Regions from separate parts of the Bacillus sp. BSL6 genome, predicted to be linked through region 1. Evidence: riboswitches for the same ligand, from Rfam matches in the RefSeq annotation. Region 1 holds a riboswitch; each other region holds the start of a gene.
The links. Region 1 has a riboswitch for thiamine pyrophosphate ahead of tenA (thiaminase II). Riboswitches for the same ligand answer to the same signal wherever they lie in the genome.

Region 1 (7,506 bases):
CGCTCTACTACAACAATTCTGTTATCTAACTCTAAATGTGTAAGTAGCTCAGCTACTGTTTTCACACTCTCTGGCACTTCAATTTGATTACCATTAATTTTTAAATTCAAACTTCCATCCCCTTTCTAAACTGTTTTAGAAAGCAATAAATCTAGCAAGTGATTCTCCTGCTTTCCTTCTATTAAATCAGCCATATATTGACCAGAAACAGGACTTAATAAAATGCCGTTTCGATAATGGCCTGTGCAAGCATATAAACCTTTTATTTCTTCATGCTCTCCCATATAAGGAGCTTCATGATTCGATTGTGGTCTTAATCCTGCCCATGCACTTTCCCATTCAGCTTCTTTTAAAGCAGGCAATATTGTATACGCGCGCTCTAATATAGAAGTAATACTTTCTGGTTGCACAGTTTTATTGAACGTACGAGGCTTCATCGTTGCTCCAATTACGTAACGTCCGCCGCGCTTTGGTGCAATGTAAAATCTTTCTTGGAAAATAGGTGCCTTTAAAAGTGGTTTTCTACTTCTTACCGCTACTACTTCTCCTTTAACTGGATATGTACCCCATTCGCGGTGAAAATAACCTAGTAACTTCGTGCTCCATGAGCCACCTGCAATAACAACTTTCTCGCAAGTGATCATACCTTCGCTTGTCACAATTCCAGTCACTTTCTTATTTTCAATACGAATATCAAACACTTCTGTTTGCTCATATATATCCGCACCGGAAATTGCCGCAGAATGCGCGAATGCTTTCGTAAGCTCTGGCGCAATAACATGGCCATCTTTCGGATAATATACAGCACCTATAATTGACTCAGATAGATACGGCTCTTGCTCTCGTAAACGATCTCCCCTTAGAAAGTAAGAATCTTCACCGGTTTTCTGCTGCCAATCCATAATATGAAGAATTCTTTCCTTCTCCTCTTCATTTTGAGCAATGCGATAAATGCCTTTCTCTTCATACCCAATATCAATTCCTGTTTTTTCACGTAAAACTTCTGCAAGTTGTGGAAATATAGCACGGCTTTCTCTAGCAAGTTCAAATAGCGGGTCATACTCATCCCATTCTGCCTGCACCCCAAGTAAACCAGCGGCTGCTTTCGAGGCTTCAGATGCAATCTGTTGCTTCTCTACAATCGCTACTTTATGCTCTCTTTCTGCTAGAAAATGTGCAACTGAACTACCAATTACACCACCGCCAATTATCGCTACATCATACTTCTTACACATGTTTTTCCGCCCACTTTCTTATTGATTCCTTATAAGATTTCGCTTTGCTATACGGGTTACTACTACTTATAATCCCAGACATAACAGCAATACCACTGACGCCGTTAGTAAGAACATCTCCAGTGTTTTCCGGAGTGATTCCTCCAATTGCTGTAATCGGTATGGATAAACACTTTGCAATGTCTGAAATTTCTTCAAGCCCTCTCGCTGGCACACCTTTTTTACAATCTGTCGGAAATACATGACCATAGACGAGTGAATCCGCGCCATTCTTAAATGCATCGATCGCCTCTTCTAAAGAATGCACAGAATAACCGACATGCAAATAAGAAAACTTTTCTTTCACTGACCTTACATCTGCGCTTCGATATCCTAGCTGTACACGCGGAATGTTTAATAAAATAGCAATATCAATTCGATCATTTATCACTATTTTTGATGCTGGAAAGCCTTTCTTCAAAAGACTTTCCACACCTTCATACAATTCCTTCGTACTTTTCTCACGCTCACGAATATGCAAATAATCAATTTCACTTTCAATTTGCATCGCTACATTCACTAACTCTTCGAATGACATGTGACCATTTGAGATTACATGAAGCTCATTTTTCATATTCATTCGCCTACTTTAAAATGTTTTCGAATAACTCATTGGCCGGAACGATTTCTTTCGTCATTCCTTTATCTTTCAACCATTTATTTTGTTTCTCCCATGACTCTTTTGAATCTGATAAAAATGGTTCATCCTTTGTTTCCATTTTCTCTAATAAAATTTTCATACTTTCTTTTTCAACTTCTGGTACAAGTGGGAAGTTTTCTTTTTCCTGATGATTTAATAAAATATTTAATGCTTCATCTGGATTTTTCTTCATGAAATCATAACCTTTTTTCGTACCACGTAAGAAAGCTTGCAAAGCTTCTTTATCTTTTTTCAATGTTTTATCACCTGTTACAAATACGAGTTCATGATAATTCGGTACACCGTAATCTGCTGGATTAAAGTATGCTGGTTCATGACCTTCATGACGCATAACAGGTACTTCATGGTTAATGTATGCCCCTGTTACCGCATCCACTTTTTTCGTAATTAATGCTGGTACTAAATCAAAACCAACATCGACTACTTTCACTGTATCTGGATTACCACCAGCTTCTTTTACCATCGTTTTTAAATACATCTCACTTAAAGGTGTTCCAGAATATCCAACTGTTTTACCCTCTAAATCTTTTGGCGATTGAATGCCTGCAGACTTCAGCGATACAACATGATTTAATGGTGAACGTACGACAGCTCCAATTGATTTCACTGGAATTTGTTCATTTGCTTTTGCCATGACAACATCTGGCTGATAATATAAGCCAACCGTTACTTTTCCTGCAGCTGCTAACGTTAATGGGTCAGTCGGATTGGAAGGGAATTTAATATTCACCTTTACTCCTTCTTCTTTAAAGTAACCTTTTTCAATTGCCGCATAAATAAAGCTATGTACCGCATTTGGGTACCAATCAAGCATGACCGTTATTTCTTTTTCTTTTTTATTCTTATCTGATGCTGAATTACTCGAACATCCAGCAATCATTGCAACTAATAATGTAAGCACAAAGATGCGTTTTAAAAATTTCATGAATGCTTCCTCCAACTAATGAATTTCTTTTCTAATACCGAAATAAGTACGACGAAGAAAATAGCTAATAATGATAACAATACAATGGGTGCAAATACACCTGCCCCGTCTAATTGCGTCATCATTCTCTTACTGAAATATCCTAGCCCCGCTTGTGCACCGAGCCATTCACCAATTGCCGCCCCAATTACACTAAGCGGTACTGCAATTTTTAAAGCTGAGAAAAAATAAGGAAGAGCAGACGGCAATTTTAATTTAAGAAAAACATCTTTTTTCGTTGCCCCATACGTAACTAAAAGCTCTTCCCATTCTTTTTTCGTACTGCGCAGTCCATCATACGTATTAACCGTAATTGGGAAAAACGTAATTAAAACCGTAACAACGACCTTACTCCAAATCGTATATCCAAACCATAAAACGAAAAGCGGAGCAAGCGCTGTAATAGGAATCGTTTGTGAGGCAACTAATAATGGATAAAATGCTCTCTCCATCCAATTACTCGCATTCATTAACATCGCTAGCCCTACCCCAAGTACGATAGAAATAGCCACCCCTATTAAAACGACATATAATGTTGCTGGCAAATGAACCGTAAATAATATGTCTTTTAGTTTCCATATCTTCATTACAATTGCAGACGGTGACGGTAAAATGTACATTTCATCTACAATTCTTGCGCCTACTTCCCAAAGAGCAAGTAAAATACTAGAAAGTGTAAGAGCAGGTAATAGCTCCTTCAACCGGTTCATCATGCGAGTACCTGCCTTTGCAACATACTAAGAAGCTCATCTTTCAGTGCTAATACTTCTGGTTTATATAAATCTTTTCTTGTCCGATTACAATCAAGCGGTACAATCCTCTCGGTTAAAGTAGTTATCGGTTGATTTTCTACAACTAAAATTCGATTAGAAAGAAACAATGCTTCTTCCACATCATGAGTGATAAATAAAATTGTTTTTTCCCACTCTTTCCATTGTTCAAACAACCATTCCTGCAAAGATGCCTTCGTTAAAGCATCCAACGCGCTAAACGGTTCATCTAAAAGTAATATCTCTCCGCCTGTTAATAAAGTTCGAATGAAAGATACGCGTTGCCTCATACCACCAGATAAATCTTTCGGATATTTTGTCTCATACCCTTGTAAGCCAAATTTGTGTAACAGTTCCTTTGCCTTTATTTGTGCTTCTTTCTTCTGTACACCTTGGCACTCTAGCGGCAGGGCCGCATTCTCAATAATCGTTCTCCATGGCAGGAGCATATCTTTTTGGGGCATATACCCTACAGGATGGCTCTTTGTTTCTGTTAGTTCTATCTGTCCCGTACTCGCTTCTTCTAAACCTGTAATAAGGCGAAATAAAGTACTTTTCCCGCATCCACTCGGTCCGATAATGCTTACAAACTCTTTATCTTGTATAGAAGCATTTAATTCATTAATGATTGGCTTCTCATCATAATGAAAAGAAACATTATGAAACTGTAGTATGTTCTTGCTCCTCAAATCCCCACATCTCCTTACGGTAGGACATATCCCAGAATAAATATTCAAATCGACTGGAATATAGGAAAATCTCCTCTAATCGATCTAGCTCTTTTTCAGACTTTCCAACTGCCATTTCATTTAATAAATCGATTAACCAAACACAAAGGTTGCCATATTCTTCAGAGCTATAGCCTTGAATCCACTCACCAAAGAACTCATGATCTCTTGCTCCAGGAATATCATTTAAACGCTTTCCAATCTCCCAGTAGCTCCACATACACGGAAGAAGTGCTGCTATTAATTCCGCAAGTGTGCCATTTTGAGATACAGACATCATGTAATTTGTATAAGCTAAATTTTTAGCAGATGGCTTTGCAGACTCTATCTCCTCTATAGAAATTCCAAGTCTTTTTGCATACTGTTTATGAATTGTCATTTCTCCATTTAATATCCCATCAATTTGTTCAGCAAATTTCCCCATAATTTGTGGATTTGTTGCCTTTACAACACCGATCGCATATAACTTTGCATAATCTAACAAGTATAAATAATCTTGAATAATATAATACTGAAACTTATCTTTTTCTAACGTACCATCCCCCATACCTACAACAAATGGATGATTATGACTCATCTCCCAAACTGGTTGTACAGTTTCTAATAATCTATCGCAAAATTTCATTTCTCTATCCCCTTTCAATTTATATATCTAAATAAAAAACCACTTCTAAATAAGAAGTGGTTACAGCAAATAAAATTATAATTTATTCGTTGCTCCACTTCCCTTCGCTAGTATTATCTAGATCAGGTCTGTAAGGGTTAAGGATTATTCCTCTCTCAGCACAACAAGCACCCCTAGTGGTTTCAATATGAAATTTTCAAATAAAAAAGCCCCGTTTCTATACGCAAAGAAACGGGGACTCATTATTAGTGTCCGAATTGCTTCCCTACGCTAGCATAATCTAGATCAGGTAATAAAAAGGATCAAAGACTTAAGGTCTTACTCTCAGCTGGCAACACCAGCTCTCCTAGCAAACTATAAAATTATCACTGTCAGTATAACACCGTAATAAGACATCATCAACTGTTTTAATTTTCTCAATTGTCAACAAAATAACAAAACCATATAACACTTATATTCTATCTTAGAAATTATTATCCTCAAAAAATTTATTTTTATATTGATTTCATATTACATTTATGTGAATACACCCACTATATTATATCTTTATACTATAATAAAATTACAACTATACAACTAGAGGAGGTCTCTATTATATGAATATGAAAGCTACTGCTTTAACAGCAACTACTGTCGCAATTGCTTCTTTACTTCCTTCTATGGGAGAAACAAATGTACAAACAGCCAACGCTGAACAATTATCTAATGTGAAAACTGGATATGTCAAAGTCGATCAAGTAGCCTTACATACAAAAGATAACGCAAATAGCTCATCAATTGATACAATTCGCTTTAATACGAAAGTGAATATACTTGAAACAACTAATGGCTGGTATAAAGTATCTGTTAATAATAAAGTAGGTTACGTACAAAAAGATTCTATTCTACTAAAAAACAAACTTCAATCTAATAATCAATATATCGTCAATGCCAATGCATTAAACGTTCGTTCTGAACCTAATTTAGAATCTTCAATTTTAGATGTATTACCAAATGGGAAATTCGTTACTATTCAAGAAGAACAAGGTGAATGGTATAAAATTTTACATAATGGCAAAACAGGTTACGTACAAAAGGCATTCGTATCTAATGGTTCACAGCCTTTAGTAAAAGGCATCACAGTTCAAAATAATACGAAATACACAGTTGCAACACCTAAACTTAATGTGCGTAGCAATGCTAGTACAAGTAGCACACTACTTGGTTCATTACAAAATGGTACACAATTACAAGTAGTGGAAACTGTAGGAACTTGGTATAAAATTCGTTTTGGCACAGGATACGGATATGTGGCAAAGCATTATGTAGTGCAAAATCAAACGCAATCACAAGCTCAAACAGCTCAACCTACTTCCATTCCAGCCGTTTTCAAATTCCCTACTCAAGGAAAAATTAGCTCAACATTTGATATGCGCTGGGAACAAATGCATTATGGTATAGATATCGCAGCTCAGGGTAATGTCTCTATCCAGGCTGCTGCGGCAGGTAAAGTCGTGAAATCATATTATTCAGCTAGCTATGGCAATGTTGTGTTCATCGCCCATCAAATAAACGGGAAATTATATACAACAGTCTATGCTCACATGAAAGATCGCACTGTACAAGCTGGTGATCAAGTACAAGCTGGACAATTAGTAGGTCATATGGGAAACACAGGTCATTCATACGGGCAACATCTTCATTTTGAATTACACAATGGAGAATGGAATTTTGAAAAAACAAATGCAGTAAACCCACTGCCATATTTAGTTAGGTAAATTGTATGCCACGCAATATCAATATACCTCTCTTAATTGAATACTTAGCCTTTTTAGGCTTAATCTGTTGCTTAGTAATTTATAATACAAATACTGTATTTTTATCTATTATCATTGCTTTTGTTGCTTTAGAAATTATGATGGAAGCTTTTCAAGTTCAACTAAAACAAAAAATTGCCCATATTTATAATGCCATCTTTCTATTAAGTGCTTTAATAACAAATATTATTAGTAATGGTTTTTATTTATCTACCGTATTTCCCGTATTTTTTATGGCTGTTTTATTATTCATAGCTAGATACATTCATGTCCCTAATAACAAAAAACACGAACAAGAAGCTTAGAAAGAGGAGACACTGTGTACCAATCTTTCAAAGATAATCCGATAAAATATATATTGAATTTATACAAAAAAACAAATACTTTTTTTGGTATACAAGGAAGCTATACGGCACAATTTCTCCTTTATGGAATGTTATTTCTCGTCTTAATTACATTCTCCTTGCTTTACTAATAAAAAAAGGATCTCACAATTGAGATCCTTTTTAATTTATATAGAAAGTGCCCTTTATCCACAAGCATATTTTTCATAAATAAAGCTAAGATTATATTTTTTCTCTAAGCTCATTCTTTGTTCATCATCACACCAATAGAACAGAATATCATGAATCGTTGCATAACGCTTATTTTTAAGAAACAGTTTAAAGAAAGATGGTAAACAGTCATG
Region 2 (7,506 bases), on a different contig from region 1:
GAGGTTGAAATTGTAACGTTCGTAATGGGAATTGTTGTGGCAAGCACGCTTCACATTATAGCGGATAAAGTGAATACGCGACGCAAGAAAATGATGAGAAAAAAGAAGAAACGCAGAAGATAAAAAAAACCGTCCCAAAAAGTATTTTGGGACGGTTTTTTCTTATTAATCAAACGTTTGTTTAAAATTAAGCTTTCAGTACTTTTATACCTTTCACGATGTTCCAAATGAAGTAGTATAAGCTAATGATTCCGCAAATACATAAGACAATCATTGTACCGATGCCCAGTGTTACATCCGGTTGATCAGATCCAAGACCCATAACTCCTAAAATAATCATGCCAATGAATGTAGCAATACTTGGGATAATGTGTGTCCATAGAGCACGTTTTGCATGTGGTTTCGTTTCCGCGTCTCCCACAATCCACACAATAATCGGGAATAAGATAGGGGCAAATAATACACTAAAGTATGATAAAGCTGCTAATATTTTGTTTCCGTTCATATATATCACCTCATAAATAATATCCGTTGTTATACCTTTATTATGCAGGAAAGGTAGCGAGCTTGCTATCGATGAACATTACAAGAACGTGACGATTTTGTAAGATTTTTTCGTTAAATGATAAAATTTTCAAAAAAATCTTTTTAAATGGAAATTGTTATGGTACAGTATAAATGAAAGTTATTGAAAACGTTTTCTTAAACGTTTTTTTATTTTTAGACTTAAAGGTATGATGACCTGATAGTCTATTGATGAGGTTATTCTATTTAAAAGGGGATTCTTTAGGGGGAGAGAATAATGAACACATGGACACAAGTTTATGATCCGTTCGGAAACATTTGGATTTCGGCAGCGGTCGCACTTATTCCGATTATCTTTTTTTTCTTAGCTTTAGCAGTTTTCCGCATGAAGGGGTATGTGGCAGGATTTATTACAGTTGTACTGACAATTTTAGTGGCGTTATTCGCTTATAAGATGCCGTTCACGATGGCAATGGCAGCGACCGGATATGGTTTCTTATACGGATTATGGCCAATTGCTTGGATTATCATTATGTCGGTATTTTTATATAAAATTTCTGTGAAAACAGGTCAATTCGATGTAATTCGTGCATCTGTATTGTCCATTACGAATGACCATCGTTTACTCGTTATTTTAATCGGTTTTTCATTCGGAGCATTTTTAGAAGGGGCAGCAGGATTTGGTGCACCAGTCGCGATTACGGCAGCACTTCTTGCGGGTCTTGGGTTAAATCCTTTATATGCAGCGGGTCTTTGTTTAATTGCAAATACAGCACCAGTCGCTTTTGGAGCGATGGGAATTCCAATTACAGTTGCTGGACAAGTAACAGGTATTGATCCACATAAAATTGGACAAATGGCTGGACATCAATTACCGTTTTTATCATTATTTGTTCCGTTCTTTATCGTATTTTTAATGGACGGATTAAAAGGGGTAAGACAAACATGGCCTGCTTTACTTGTAGCGGGTAGTTCGTTTGCCATTACGCAGTTCATTACAGCGACATTCTTAGGGCCAGAACTTCCGGATATTACGTCGGCACTTGTAAGTTTAGTTAGTTTAGCGCTGTTCTTAAAAGTATGGCAACCGAAAGAAATTTATCAATCTGGGCAAGCAAATAGAGAAGCAGCTGCAACAACAGCGGCATCGATGCCGAAATTAACGTTAGGAAAAGTAGTAAAGGCATGGTCTCCATTTATCGTATTAACGGTTATGGTAGTCATTTGGAGTCAAAGTTTCTTTAAAGCATTATTTGCTCCAGGAGGCGCGTTAGAAAGTCTTGTATTTAAGTTTGAAATTCCAGGCTTGCACAATTTAGTAATGAAAGCAGAGCCTATTGTAAATAAAGCGACGCCTTACGAGGCAATTTTGAAGTTCGATGTATTATCAGCAACGGGAACAGCAATTTTAATTGCTTGTCTCATTTCCATGTTTATTTTGAAAATGAGTGTAAATGATGCAGTGGTAACATTTAAAGAAACTTTAAGTGAATTAAAAATGCCAATTCTATCTATTGGATTTGTATTAGGATTTGCATTTATTGCAAACTATTCTGGGCTATCTTCTACACTAGCATTAGCACTAGCAGGAACTGGCGGACTATTCCCGTTCTTCTCACCATTCTTAGGATGGATCGGTGTATTCTTAACAGGATCTGATACGTCAGCGAATGCATTATTTTCAAATTTACAAGCAATTACAGCGCAGCAAGTCGGTGTATCTGAAGTACTTCTCGTTGCAGCGAATACAACGGGCGGTGTAACCGGAAAAATGATTTCTCCGCAATCAATTGCCATTGCTTGTGCAGCAGTTGGACTTGCTGGAAAAGAATCAGATTTATTCCGGTTTACAGTGAAGCATAGTTTGTTCTTCGTAATAATTGTGGGGATTATGACTTATGTTCAGGCCTATTATTTAACTTGGATGATTCCGTAAAGAGCGAGAGAAATAAACTTTGCATTTTTCAGATTATCGTGTATGATGAGAAAGTATTGAAAATTAAATCAGTGATAAACTAGGGGTGCCTAACGTATGCGTAGGCTGAGAGAGAAGCGCGTGAACTTCTTAACCCTTTGGACCTGATCTGGCTCGTACCAGCGTAGGGAAGTTAACGGCTTTACATAATGATGTCTTTATGAGCCAGGTCCTTATTTTTTTATGGACCTGGCTCTTTTTATTTTGGCATACGCTGGCCATATCTCGTCCTTGTCACGTACAGGGGGGCAACAAAGGTTATGAAACAGTCTGTTTCAGCTGAGCAAATTGAATTGAAATCGAGTTTACCAGGAAGTAAGAAAGTGTATGTGGATGGACCACGAGAAGGTATGAAAGTACCGATGCGTGAGATTGAACAAAGCGATACAAATGGCGTCCCGAATCCGCCAATTCGTGTGTATGATACAAGCGGTCCTTACACAGATCCTGCGTATAAAGTCGAGTTAGAGAAGGGGTTGCAGGCGCCGCGCCACTCTTGGATCCTAGAGCGCGGAGATGTAGAGGCATACGAAGGACGCGAAGTAAAACCAGAGGATGACGGTGTGAAGGTGGCTTCGAAACATACACCTGTTTTCCCGCAAATGGATCGCAAACCGCTTAGAGCGAAGCAAGGTGCAAATGTTACGCAAATGCATTATGCACGTAATGGCATCATTACGTCTGAGATGGAATATGTTGCGATTCGTGAAGGAGTAGACCCGGAGTTTGTTCGTAAGGAAATTGCGGAAGGTCGCGCTATTTTACCAGCAAATATTAACCATCCGGAAGCAGAGCCGATGATTATTGGACGTAATTTCCACGTGAAGGTGAATGCAAATATCGGAAACTCTGCTGTATCTTCTTCTATCGCGGAAGAAGTAGAGAAGATGACATGGGCTACTCGCTGGGGTGCAGATACGATTATGGATTTATCTACAGGTAAAAACATTCATACGACGCGCGAGTGGATTATTCGTAATGCGCCTGTACCAGTTGGAACTGTACCGATCTATCAAGCTCTTGAAAAAGTAAACGGAATTGCAGAAGATTTAACGTGGGAAGTGTATCGTGATACGTTAATTGAGCAAGCGGAGCAAGGCGTAGATTACTTTACAATTCACGCTGGCGTATTACTTCGTTACATTCCGATTACTGCAAAGCGTACGACAGGTATCGTTTCGCGCGGTGGTTCAATTATGGCGCAGTGGTGTTTATACCATCATAAAGAAAACTTCCTATACACTCATTTTGAAGAGATTTGTGAAATTATGAAGCAGTATGATGTTTCGTTCTCTCTTGGAGATGGATTACGTCCAGGTTCGATTGCAGATGCAAATGACGAAGCGCAGTTCTCTGAGCTTGAAACACTTGGTGAATTAACGAAGATTGCTTGGAAACATGATGTGCAAGTTATGATTGAAGGGCCTGGGCATGTACCGATGCATTTAATTAAAGAAAATATGGAGAAAGAGCTTGATATTTGCCAGGGCGCACCATTCTATACACTTGGACCGTTAACGACAGATATTGCACCAGGTTATGACCATATTACATCCGCAATTGGAGCTGCGATGATTGGCTGGTTTGGAACGGCGATGCTTTGTTATGTAACGCCGAAAGAACATTTAGGTTTACCGAATAAAGATGATGTACGCGAAGGTGTTATTACGTACAAAATCGCTGCGCATGCAGCTGATCTAGCGAAAGGGCACAAAACGGCTCATCAGCGTGATGATGCACTTTCAAAAGCTCGTTTTGAATTCCGTTGGCGCGATCAATTTAATTTATCTTTAGATCCTGAACGCGCGATGGAGTATCACGATGAAACGTTGCCAGCAGAAGGTGCGAAAACGGCTCATTTCTGTTCCATGTGTGGACCGAAGTTTTGTAGTATGAGAATTTCACATGATATTCGTGAATACGCAAAAGAAAATGATTTAGAAACGACAGAAGCAATTGAAAAAGGAATGAAAGAGAAAGCGAAAGAATTTAAAGAAACTGGTAGTCATTTATACCAATAACACGTTACACCTCTTTACTTGATTGATCACACTGTAGTACCTAACTTAAATATAGAAGAAGCCCGCTTTGCTAAGACGGTAGCAAAGTGGGCTTCTGTTGTTTATCCCGCTATTTGTGGGCAGTAAGACCCCCACCTCAAAATTCAGCGGAAGCAAAGAAGTTAGGTGGGGGGCAACTGCCCGTAAAAGCCCGATTGGTTAGGGCTGATAATCAGTGGTGGATGTACAAAACCCCCACTGATTAAAGTTTCACTTTATAAGGCGAAGAAGAGATGTACCCAATAGAATAAGAGGAATAATGTAACGACTGTTGTGAGTGGAATAACGATAAGGGATACACTTAAATAGTCTTTCCATTTTACTTTAATTTTGTTTTGTTTCAGGATATACATCCAAATGAGAGAAGCTAGCGTACCGATTGGTAATAATAGTGAACCGATGTCACTACCAATGATATTTGCGAGATAGATAGTTTTTAATGTGACTGGATCTAATCCCATTTCTGTTAACGTAATGGTACCAATCATAAGTGCAGGGTGATTATTGAAGACATTGGAGAGGAGAGAAACGAGTCCACCCATTGCAAAGCTAGCATAAAGCAGATGTTGACTTACAACTGGTTCAAGCCATTGGACAAGCGCTGCTGTTAATCCTGCGTTGTGGAGCCCGTAAATAATGACATACATAGAGAAAGCAAAAATCAAAATGTGCCAAGGTGTCTTTTTCAAAATGTCGACAGGGTTCGTTCGTAAGTAGTACCATCTCCAAATGAGAAGAACGAGTGAACCGAGTACGGCAACAATCTCGATTGGGATGGATAAGAAGGATGCAACGAATAGAAGACAGCGCATAAGGAAGACGAAGCCTAATACTTTTAGCATGAACCTTGTCCGTTTTTGTTTCGTATCAACTGAATTTTTTCCTTTTAACGGATGAAAGTTTTTCGTGAAGAATATTTCTTCAATATCATATGAAGAAACAGGCAATTTTTTCGGAAGTTTTTTCTTCAAAACCGTATACATAAGCCATGACATAAACAATAGTCCTAATGTTGCAGGTACAAACATCATAGCAGTATGCATATAAAGAGTCATATTCACGATATTTAATGCGATTAAGTTTACGATATTACTTACACCAATTGGTGCACTAGATGCAGTAGCGATTAAAGCACCGCTTAATAAATAAGGGATTTGTTGATGCGGTTTTAATTGAAGATTTTTTAGGAGAAGAATTAAGATTGGCGTTGTAATTAAAATACTACCGTCGTTATTAAATAAAAGAGTCATAAGAAAACATAATAATTGAATATACCAGTATAAGCGGCGCCCGGAGCCTTTTGCTAAGTTTGCAAGTTTCGCTGCGGACCAGTGGAAGAATCCGAAGCTTTCTAATATAACCGCCATAACGATGGTCGCTAATATTGTTATGGAGGCACCGCCAATTTTACTAATAATGTCCATGACGTCTGGTTTTGATACAAGTCCAGTAATCAGGATAATGCCAGCGCCAATTGCTGCCGGCCACGCCTCATTTAAACCACGAGGTCGCCAAAAGATAACAATCATTGTTAAGAAGAATACAATAATAGTAATCCATATTTCAATGCTCATATTTTACCTACCTTTCTACTTTTCCTTAAAGTAATGTAGCTTGTCTTAAGGTTTGTATTGGTAGTATATTCAGCGGAAAATAGGAAGAACTAGACATATAATGGAATAAGGTGAATATGTGTTTTTCAAGCGAAAGGACATGTGTCACGAATAGTGAAATAACTATTGTGAGAGGAGTCTATAAATTAGAAGGGCAGTAAGATAGTAAATGAAATTTATATGGGCGATTATTGAGATATATCGGCGCAACTCAAAATATATCAGCGATTATTGGAATATATCAGCGCAACTCAAAATATATCAGCGATTTTTAAATTATATCGACTTATCGACAAAACATGACAAAAGGAGCCCATCCCAAAATACCTTTTGGAACAGGCCCTACAATATTATTTTTCCTTCAAAAAAGTTCGATCCTTCAAGAATAAATTCCAGAAGAAAATAAATCCTGGTAATAAAATTGCAATCCCAATTGCATATAGAATAAGCAATGCATAGAATGTTTCGACCGTTGTAAAGCTTGTAAATACAGTTACATCAGGATAAATAATATACGGTAAATGCGCAACGCCGTAAGCATAACTTGCAAATGCATATTGAGCGACGACTGCTAAAACGGCAATGCGAGGGTATCCTAGTGTGTCATACTTCTTGTTTGTCCACCAAAGAGAAGAGTATCCGATAATGAATAAAACGATAGAAACTGTAAACCATGTGAATTGCTTTATTAGCCCTTGCATAAGCCAGTGTGTTTCCGGATCCATTACAACGAGGGCAATAATCGCCGTAACGAGCGTTGCAGGACCAAGGATAATCGCGTTTCTTCTATAAATTCTATATGCATCTTCTGAACCTTGTTCTCTCGCAAAATCAGCAAGAAAGAGGGAGGAAAGAAATAGTTCCGAAGTTAGTCCGAAGAGCATATAACAATAAATAACAGGACTAGAAAGAAGTTTTCCATATAGGAGTACTTCTTTTCCTTCAGACATTGTAATATAGGCACCTTCTGTAACAGGTAAAACGGTAATTAATAGGGCTGGAATTAAGAGTCCTGTAATACCTGAAATAATACGAAGAAGGTGTTGGTACTTCGGCAGGGAATAAGCAAATACCATAAATGTACTGCGAATTGCCACGAGTACTAGAATTAACATAACGGGTACGAACATTACCGTTGCTAGGGTAAAAGCGGCTTTCGGAAAGAAGCCAAGAAAAGCGACAACGACAAAGACGAGAAATGTATTTGTTACTTCCCAAGTCGGTGATAAGTATCGGTTGGCAAGCTTGGCAGCTAGCGTTGGATGTTTTGCGTATACCATGCCCCAAAAACCTGCTCCAAAATCGATGGACCCTAATATACTGTATACGAAAA
Region 3 (7,506 bases), on a different contig from region 1:
GCTTTTTCATATAGTCTCAAATATGATTGCAACCATTCTATATGAGCTGTATCTAAATAATTTGTTGGCTCATCTAGTAATAAAACATCAGCTTTTTCTAAAAGAAGCTTCCCAAGTAATAACTTTGTTCGCTGTCCCCCACTTAACTTCGATACATCCTTTTTCAAACCTATTTCAAATAAACCTAAACCGATTGCTACTTCTTCAACTTCTGTATGAATGTGATAAAAATTAGAGCTTTCCAATATAGTTTGTAATTCTCCATACTTTACTAACAGTTTTTCTACTTCTCCTGCTCCATTCATTTGTTCAGCAATTTTTAACATTTCGTATTCAATCGCATACAAATCAGCAAATGCACTTTGCAAGTATCCCTCAATTGTCATCCCTTCTTGTAAATCCATATGCTGCTGCAAGAAACCTACCTTCACATGCGGAAACCATTCAATGTTCCCATCATCATGTATAAGTTCTCCTGTTAAAATCTTTAACAATGTTGATTTTCCGATTCCATTTCCCCCTACTAACCCAACATGCTCACCCTTCAATATTCGAAAACATGCATTATATAAAATGGTTTTCTCACCATACGAATGACTTACATTTTCTACCGTTAATATACTCATTATTTTCTCTCCTTTGCTTATGATTCATAAGCTAAATAGAGAGAGCAACAGTATAAAGCCTTATTTAATTGTGCATATAAAAAATGGGTAAGGTGAATACACCTTACCCATTACATATTATCGTAAGAAAGGATTAAGGTTCTTTACCTGCTGTCTTCAATTTAGCTTAATCGATAAAAATGGGCAGACTTCTCCCATATCAAGCTAAAACCATTTGAAGAACAGTTGATAAAGTCATTTTATCCTTTCACTCCTTTAACATTTGTTATATTAAGAGTATAAACTACTCTGTTATATTCTATTCTCTACTTTTCCTTTTGTTCCTTCTCCCCCTATAAAAAAAAAGCCTCTTAACAGTAATTATACAAAAAACTGTTAAAAGGCTTTTTCTATTTTTTCATATAAGGAGCTAATACTCTCAAAATTTCTTCCTTATCCTTCTTTAACTCAAGTGATGTTAACATATCCATCGTTCTCGGCCTAGGTAATTTCACTTGTACCTCACCAACTATTGATGCTGGTCTTTGAGATAAAATAAATACGCGATCCGAAAGCAAGATTGCCTCATCTAAGTCGTGTGTAACCATAACGATTGTTTGCTTCTCTTGATGCCAAGAGTTTAAAAGCCAGCTATGTACTTCCATTTTTGTAAAAGCATCTAATTTACCAAAAGGCTCATCAAGTAGCATAATTGGCTTTTCACATAAATATGTGCGCAGAAAACTAATTCTTTGACGCATCCCTCCAGACAATTCATCTGGATAATGGTCTGCATATTCATCTAATTCAAACTGCTTTAATGCTTCCATTCCTTCTGTCAGCCTTTGTTTTTTCGGCTTCCCTTCAATTTCTAACGGAAGAACGATATTTTGTAAAGCCGATCGCCACGGTAGTAATAAGTCCTGTTGCGGCATATAACTTACAACATCTTGCTCTTGCATTTGCTTATCGTTATACGTTACACTTCCACTTGTTGGATTTTCAATATTTGCGATCATATTTAATAGTGTGCTTTTCCCACAACCACTCGGTCCTACAAAGGAAACGAACTCTCCCTCTCTTATAGAAGCACTAATATTTGCTAATACATTCTTGCCATCGAAAGATTTCACAATATCTTTTATTTGTAATCCACTCATTTTTCACTTGGAAGGAACTCATTTGTAAAGGCATCTTTCACATCAATTTTCTTCTTAATAACTTTGTTATCATATAAGAAATTCATGTAATTCGTCCAAACTTCTTCCTTCTGTACTCCCCACGCTTTTGCATCATCTTGATACTTCGTACTTAGCCATTTTTGACTTTCTTGTACTAAATCTTTATTTACATCTGGAACAGCTTTAATTAAAATATCGGCAGCTTCTTTCGGTTCTTTAATTGCAAAATTATAACCCTCTGTCGTTGCACTCATAAACTTTTTCACAAAGTCTTTATCTTGCTTCGTATGTTTTTCACTCGTAATCATAACAGGACTATAGAAATCAAGCGCTGGATCTAAGTCTTTCACCATAATCGTATTTAACTCTTTTCCTTGGCGCTTCGCTTCAATTCCATCCCATCCATAATAAATCCATTCAAAATCTGCATCACGACCAATTGATTTAAAGAAATCTGTTTGTCCTAAAATGATTTTTTCAACTTTATTAAAATCAGCTTGGTGCTTATCCATAATAGTCTTTAATGTCGCTTCTTCCGCTGGTCCTCCCCAGCCACCGTAACGTTTCCCTTCAAAATCTTTCGGTGACGTCATATTATCTTTCTTAAGCGATGCAAAAGCTGAAGTGTTATGCTGAATAATCGCCCCTACAGATACAACAGGAATACCTTCCACACGAGCCAACGTTACATTTTCTTGTGCGCTTATTGCGAAGTCAGCTTTTCCTGAAGCTATCATTTGCTCCGCCGTCACATTATCACCAGGCTGAATGATTTCTACATCTAAGCCTTGCTTTTTATAATAATCTTTCGCTTGTGCTACATATAAGCCAGTATGATTCGTATTCGGAAACCAATCTAATACGACTTTTACTTTTTGATCTTTAGTTGCACTTTCTTCTTTCTTTGCCGTATTACATCCAGCTACACCTACTGCTACTAAGGCAGCCAACATAACTTTTAAACCTTTTTTCATTTTCTGCCGTCCTTTCTATATATCCATGGTGCTGTTATTCTTGCCATAAACTCCACGATAAAATACAGACATAATGTCACCATTACAATAATTGCTGCAACACCAAATACTCGGGCTGTTAAAAAGGATTTCGTAGCCCTTGTAAGCATAACTCCTAATCCTTCACTGGCACCAAGCCATTCTCCAATAATCGCTCCCATTACACTATATGTAACTGCAATTTTTAAGCCGGAGAAAAAGTATGGAAGCACTGCTGGAAACTTTACTTTCTGGTAAATTTGCCATTTTGTTGCCTTCATCGTTTGCAACAACTTCAACATATTTTTATCTACCGTTTGAAAACCTTCTAAAATGCTAAGCGCAATTGGAAAGAAACAAACGAGTATGACTACCATTACTTTCGGTAGCATTCCATATCCAAACCAAATAATAAATAACGGTGCAAGTACCACAATTGGAATCGTTTGCGAAATAACAAGCAACGGGTTTATTAAAATACGAAATAAAGGGATAACGTCCATAAGAATTGCAATGCTTGTCCCAATTAAAATCGCAAAGAACAGTCCAATTATAACCTCTTGCAGTGTTTGCATCGTATTCGGTAATAGTAAATCTTTCATTCCAATTAATTCTTGAACAATGGCAGAAGGCTTCGGTAAAATCCACGGTTCAATTTTAAATAATGAAACAGATCCTTCCCATATCGCAATGAGAAGGATAAGCCAAATTGTTGTAATTATTTTAGATTGCTTCTGGTTTTGCATATTCATCACGGTACTTCCAAACTTTTTCATCTATCGTTACACCAGTGCTTGGACGATAGTGGATTTTAATAGAAGTAATCACTTCTTCAGCTCCAGCATCCACACAAGCTTGTTGCGCACGTTTAACGACATCAAGAAGTACATCTAATTCTCCTTCCAGCGTTGTTTCCATTGCCCCTACTTCATAACGAACTCCCGATTGTTGCACAACTTCAATTGCCTTATCAACAACAGAATATACATCTTTTGTTTTTGCTTGTGGTACTACTGAAAATGACATTGTAACTTGTTGTGACATAATAAAATCCCCCTTATGAAATTAAATTTTAAAACAAGAAAAGGCTTTCCTACTACGTAGGAAAGCCTTGTATGCAAGTTATTATAGAATAACATATGCTACATCACTTTAAGTAACTCCCTACGCTGGCATTATCCAGATCAGGTTGAGGGTCGATGTTTGCTTACATCCTCTCAGCCAATTGGCTCCCCGGTCCTTAATTCGTTTTCATTGTAGCATGATTTATTTTATTGAACAAACAAAAGCATGTATAATCATTTCATTTAACTTTTGAACTCCCCAATTAACTCTTGTAACTCCTGTGAGAGCCAGCTTAAAGAACTGGCTAATTCAGCAATATCCTGTACAGACATTTCCTGTTCTTTCATGATTTCTTCAACATTACTACTACTATTCGCATACTTATTTGTAATAAGTGATAGTTCATTTACAACACGAACAATGTTTTGGCTATTTTGCAATATATTATTTGAATTGCTAGAAACAACTCCAACTTGATTAGTAACAGTTTGTGCTGATTTCGAAATTTTTTCAAAGAAAGCACCACTACTTTCAACAAGTTTCATTCCAGACTCTACTTCTTTTGAGGTTTTTTGCATTGAAACAACAGCTTCTTCCGTTCCTGCTTGTGTTTCCCCTATTAATTTTGCTATATCTTTTGCTGATGCTTCCGTCTGCTCTGCTAATTTACGCACTTCATCAGCAACAACAGCAAATCCCTCTTCAGTTTCCTCAGCACGTGAAGCTTCAATAGTAGCATGTAAAGCTAGCGAATTCGTTTGATTTGAAATACTTGTAATTACAGTTACAATATCACTAATTTCTTTTGATCTTACTTCCAAAGAATAAATGATAGAAGATAAATCTTGTACTGCATTTTGTATTATATTCATTTGATTAATTGCCTGTTTAGTAACACCGTTTCCTTTAACTGAATGATGCTCTATACCTTCAGACGCTTTCACCATTTGTTTTGCAGCATTCTTTATCTCTTCCATCTTATCTTCCATTTCATATACAATACCTAAATACTGTGGTACTGAAGTTTCTTGTAATTGAGCGCCAGCTCTTAACTCAACCATAGAACTTACGATTTCTTGAACTGCCATACTATTCTCTTTTGTACTCACTGACAATTCTTGTGAAGATGAGGAAACCTGTTCTGCTGTCTGCTTCACTTTATCTATAATTCCTTTAAACTTCTCGATGGTATTATTAAAATAAGAATTAATAATACCAATATCATCTGATCTTTCCTCTAATTTAATATTTAAATCACCTTCACCAACTCTGCGCAATCCTTCACGTAAATCTCGCAATGGAGCAAGTGCATTACGTACAATTAAGAATTGAATAACAGTTGCAATTAAAACAGAAATACAAATAAACATTAAACCTTGTATAATGAATTTTTCCTTTGTAATAGGAACAATAGAAGCATCTACATCGGCTGCAACAATCGCCACAATATTTCCTTCTCCATCTTTAATTGGCTCTAATATCGTTACCCATGTTCCTAATAGATCTTCATATACTACTGTCATGTTTGCTTTTTTCGTGCTCATTACCTTATCGTATGCTTCCATCCAAAGATCTGGTTGTTTATAATATTCTCCCGGCCTTACTTCAACAACATTTGCTAACTCTGTAGACAAGTCGACGATTAGTAACTCACCTTTTTCATTTTTTTTTGCTCCAACAATATACGTTTGTCCAACACTATTCAATTCTTCCGTTGCTTCATCTAATTTCTCTGTTAACTTCTCTCTCTTTTCTCTTTGTGCCACTGGGTCTTTTGTAACATCTCTCACTATTTCTTCGTCTAATTTATGTAATACCGTATCTCCTGTTTCAAAAGAATGCCTTTCAAATATAGACATCATGCTATTTTGAAACATGTTAAAACTTAACGCTCCCATAGTACCAACAAGCGTCAAAATAACTAACACAGTTAACAATACATTCTTTTGAAGAAATGATAGCTTGTGCCAATATTTTTTCATCAACATCACCTTTCTTAATTAACTTAATATAAAGGAAAGCTATTAAAATAGAAACCTTATCAACAACTGATAAGGTTTCTCATTTGTTTGCAAATAAAAAAAGACCAATGAAAAAGCATTGGTCAAGACCAACCCTATCCGTCCGGTAACTGGCTAGCGTAGCCTTTCGGCCTTAGCTCCTGTAGTTTTGCGTCCTAATGTTTCCATCAGTTTGCCTTTCTCGCTGAACGAGTTGAACGATATGGGAGTTCTATGAGAATTACATTATTCTCTATCAAAGATTACAACATAAAAATTAAAATGTCCACCTATTTAGAGATACAAATGTAAAATTTGGATGTATTATTTTTTCGAAATAATTTAACAAAGTACGTGAATGTTACATTTCTTGTGTTATATAATAAAAAATGTATATAACACAAGGATTGTTTTGATTATTTATTTTAATTTTCTTTTAAATTAAATTATTCAAATATATCTTAACTAATGAATTTCGGAGGTAGTTTATCATGTTTTGGCTACAATTTCTTACATTACTACTCTGCATTTTTATTGGCGCACGTCTAGGCGGAGTTGGTCTAGGAGTAATGGGTGGCGTTGGTATGGCAATACTTGTTTTCGTCTTCCACTTACAACCTACAGCTCCTCCTATTGATGTCATGCTTATGATTTTAGCAGTAATTACAGCTGCTGGTGCACTCCAAGCCGCTGGAGGAATGGACTACCTTGTTCATTTGGCTGAGAAAGCATTACGAAAAAATCCAAAACGCATTACATTCTTTGCTCCAATTGTTACTTATTTATTTACACTTTGTGCAGGAACTGGTCACGTTGCTTATTCTGTACTTCCTGTTATCGCAGAAGTCTCTCGCGAATCTGGAATTAGACCAGAACGACCAATGTCAATTGCCGTAATTGCTTCCCAACAAGCAATTACAGCTAGTCCTATATCAGCTGCAACAGTTGCACTTTTAGCAATGTTAGCTGACTATAAAATCACCTTATTAGATATTTTAAAAGTAAGTATCCCTTCTACTTTCATCGCTTGTATGATAGCTGCATTTGTTGCTAGCAAAATGGGGAAAGAATTAAATGAAGACCCTGAATACTTAAAACGATTAAAAGAAGGAATGATTCCTAAGATTGAAGAGAAAAAAGAATTTGTTGGTGTAAAAGGCGCTAAATTATCAGTTATCCTTTTCCTAGTAGGAACTTTCCTTGTCGTACTTCTCGGTTCATTTGAAGCACTTCGTCCAGGATGGATAGTTGATGGAAAGTTAGCCCGTCTTTCCATGCCAAACACAATTGAAATGGTTATGTTAACGATCGCAGCTCTTATTATTATTTTCTGTAAACCAAATGTAGAAAGCATCGTGTCTGGTAACGTCTTTAAAGCGGGGGCAACAGCAGTTGTTGCTATTTTCGGTATCGCTTGGATGGGAGATACTTTCTTTAACGGAAACTTAAATATGATTCAGGGATCAATTCAGCATCTAGTAACAAGTGCGCCATGGCTATTTGCCATCGCATTATTCATTCTATCTATTTTACTATATAGCCAAGCCGCAACAGTACGTGCTTTAATGCCTCTTGGATTATCACTCGGTATTCCACCAGCACTACTGATCGCGATGTTCCCTGCAGTAAATGGATATTTCTTCATTCCAAACTACGGAACAAT

Region 2: linked by a shared signal. The riboswitch ahead of thiC (phosphomethylpyrimidine synthase ThiC) and the one ahead of tenA (thiaminase II) in region 1 are both predicted to bind thiamine pyrophosphate.
Region 3: linked by a shared signal. The riboswitch ahead of RCJ96_RS21430 (MTH1187 family thiamine-binding protein) and the one ahead of tenA (thiaminase II) in region 1 are both predicted to bind thiamine pyrophosphate.

Annotation. Positions count from the first base shown of each region.
Region 1 is NZ_JAVGCW010000002.1:917,412-924,917, forward strand. Features, by position in the region: gene thiS (sulfur carrier protein ThiS) at 1-110, opposite strand, end outside; gene thiO (glycine oxidase ThiO) at 126-1,235, opposite strand; gene tenI (thiazole tautomerase TenI) at 1,228-1,848, opposite strand; gene RCJ96_RS10975 (ABC transporter substrate-binding protein) at 1,859-2,860, opposite strand; gene RCJ96_RS10980 (ABC transporter permease) at 2,857-3,609, opposite strand; gene RCJ96_RS10985 (ABC transporter ATP-binding protein) at 3,609-4,358, opposite strand; gene tenA (thiaminase II) at 4,327-5,022, opposite strand; TPP riboswitch at 5,105-5,207, opposite strand; TPP riboswitch at 5,268-5,380, opposite strand; gene RCJ96_RS10995 (SH3 domain-containing protein) at 5,619-6,779, shown strand; gene RCJ96_RS11000 (hypothetical protein) at 6,785-7,123, shown strand; gene RCJ96_RS11005 (DUF3965 domain-containing protein) at 7,348-7,506, opposite strand, start outside.
Region 2 is NZ_JAVGCW010000006.1:95,319-102,824, reverse strand. Features, by position in the region: gene RCJ96_RS19600 (metal-binding protein) at 1-123, shown strand, start outside; gene RCJ96_RS19595 (DUF4870 domain-containing protein) at 188-505, opposite strand; gene lldP (L-lactate permease) at 803-2,461, shown strand; TPP riboswitch at 2,533-2,648, shown strand; gene thiC (phosphomethylpyrimidine synthase ThiC) at 2,761-4,521, shown strand; gene RCJ96_RS19580 (arsenic transporter) at 4,776-6,134, opposite strand; gene RCJ96_RS19575 (cytochrome d ubiquinol oxidase subunit II) at 6,524-7,506, opposite strand, start outside.
Region 3 is NZ_JAVGCW010000007.1:92,892-100,397, forward strand. Features, by position in the region: gene RCJ96_RS21410 (ABC-F family ATP-binding cassette domain-containing protein) at 1-626, opposite strand, end outside; gene RCJ96_RS21415 (ABC transporter ATP-binding protein) at 1,016-1,765, opposite strand; gene RCJ96_RS21420 (ABC transporter substrate-binding protein) at 1,762-2,760, opposite strand; gene RCJ96_RS21425 (ABC transporter permease) at 2,757-3,530, opposite strand; gene RCJ96_RS21430 (MTH1187 family thiamine-binding protein) at 3,502-3,822, opposite strand; TPP riboswitch at 3,923-4,024, opposite strand; gene RCJ96_RS21435 (methyl-accepting chemotaxis protein) at 4,086-5,825, opposite strand; cyclic di-GMP riboswitch class I at 5,967-6,051, opposite strand; gene RCJ96_RS21440 (anaerobic C4-dicarboxylate transporter family protein) at 6,335-7,506, shown strand, end outside.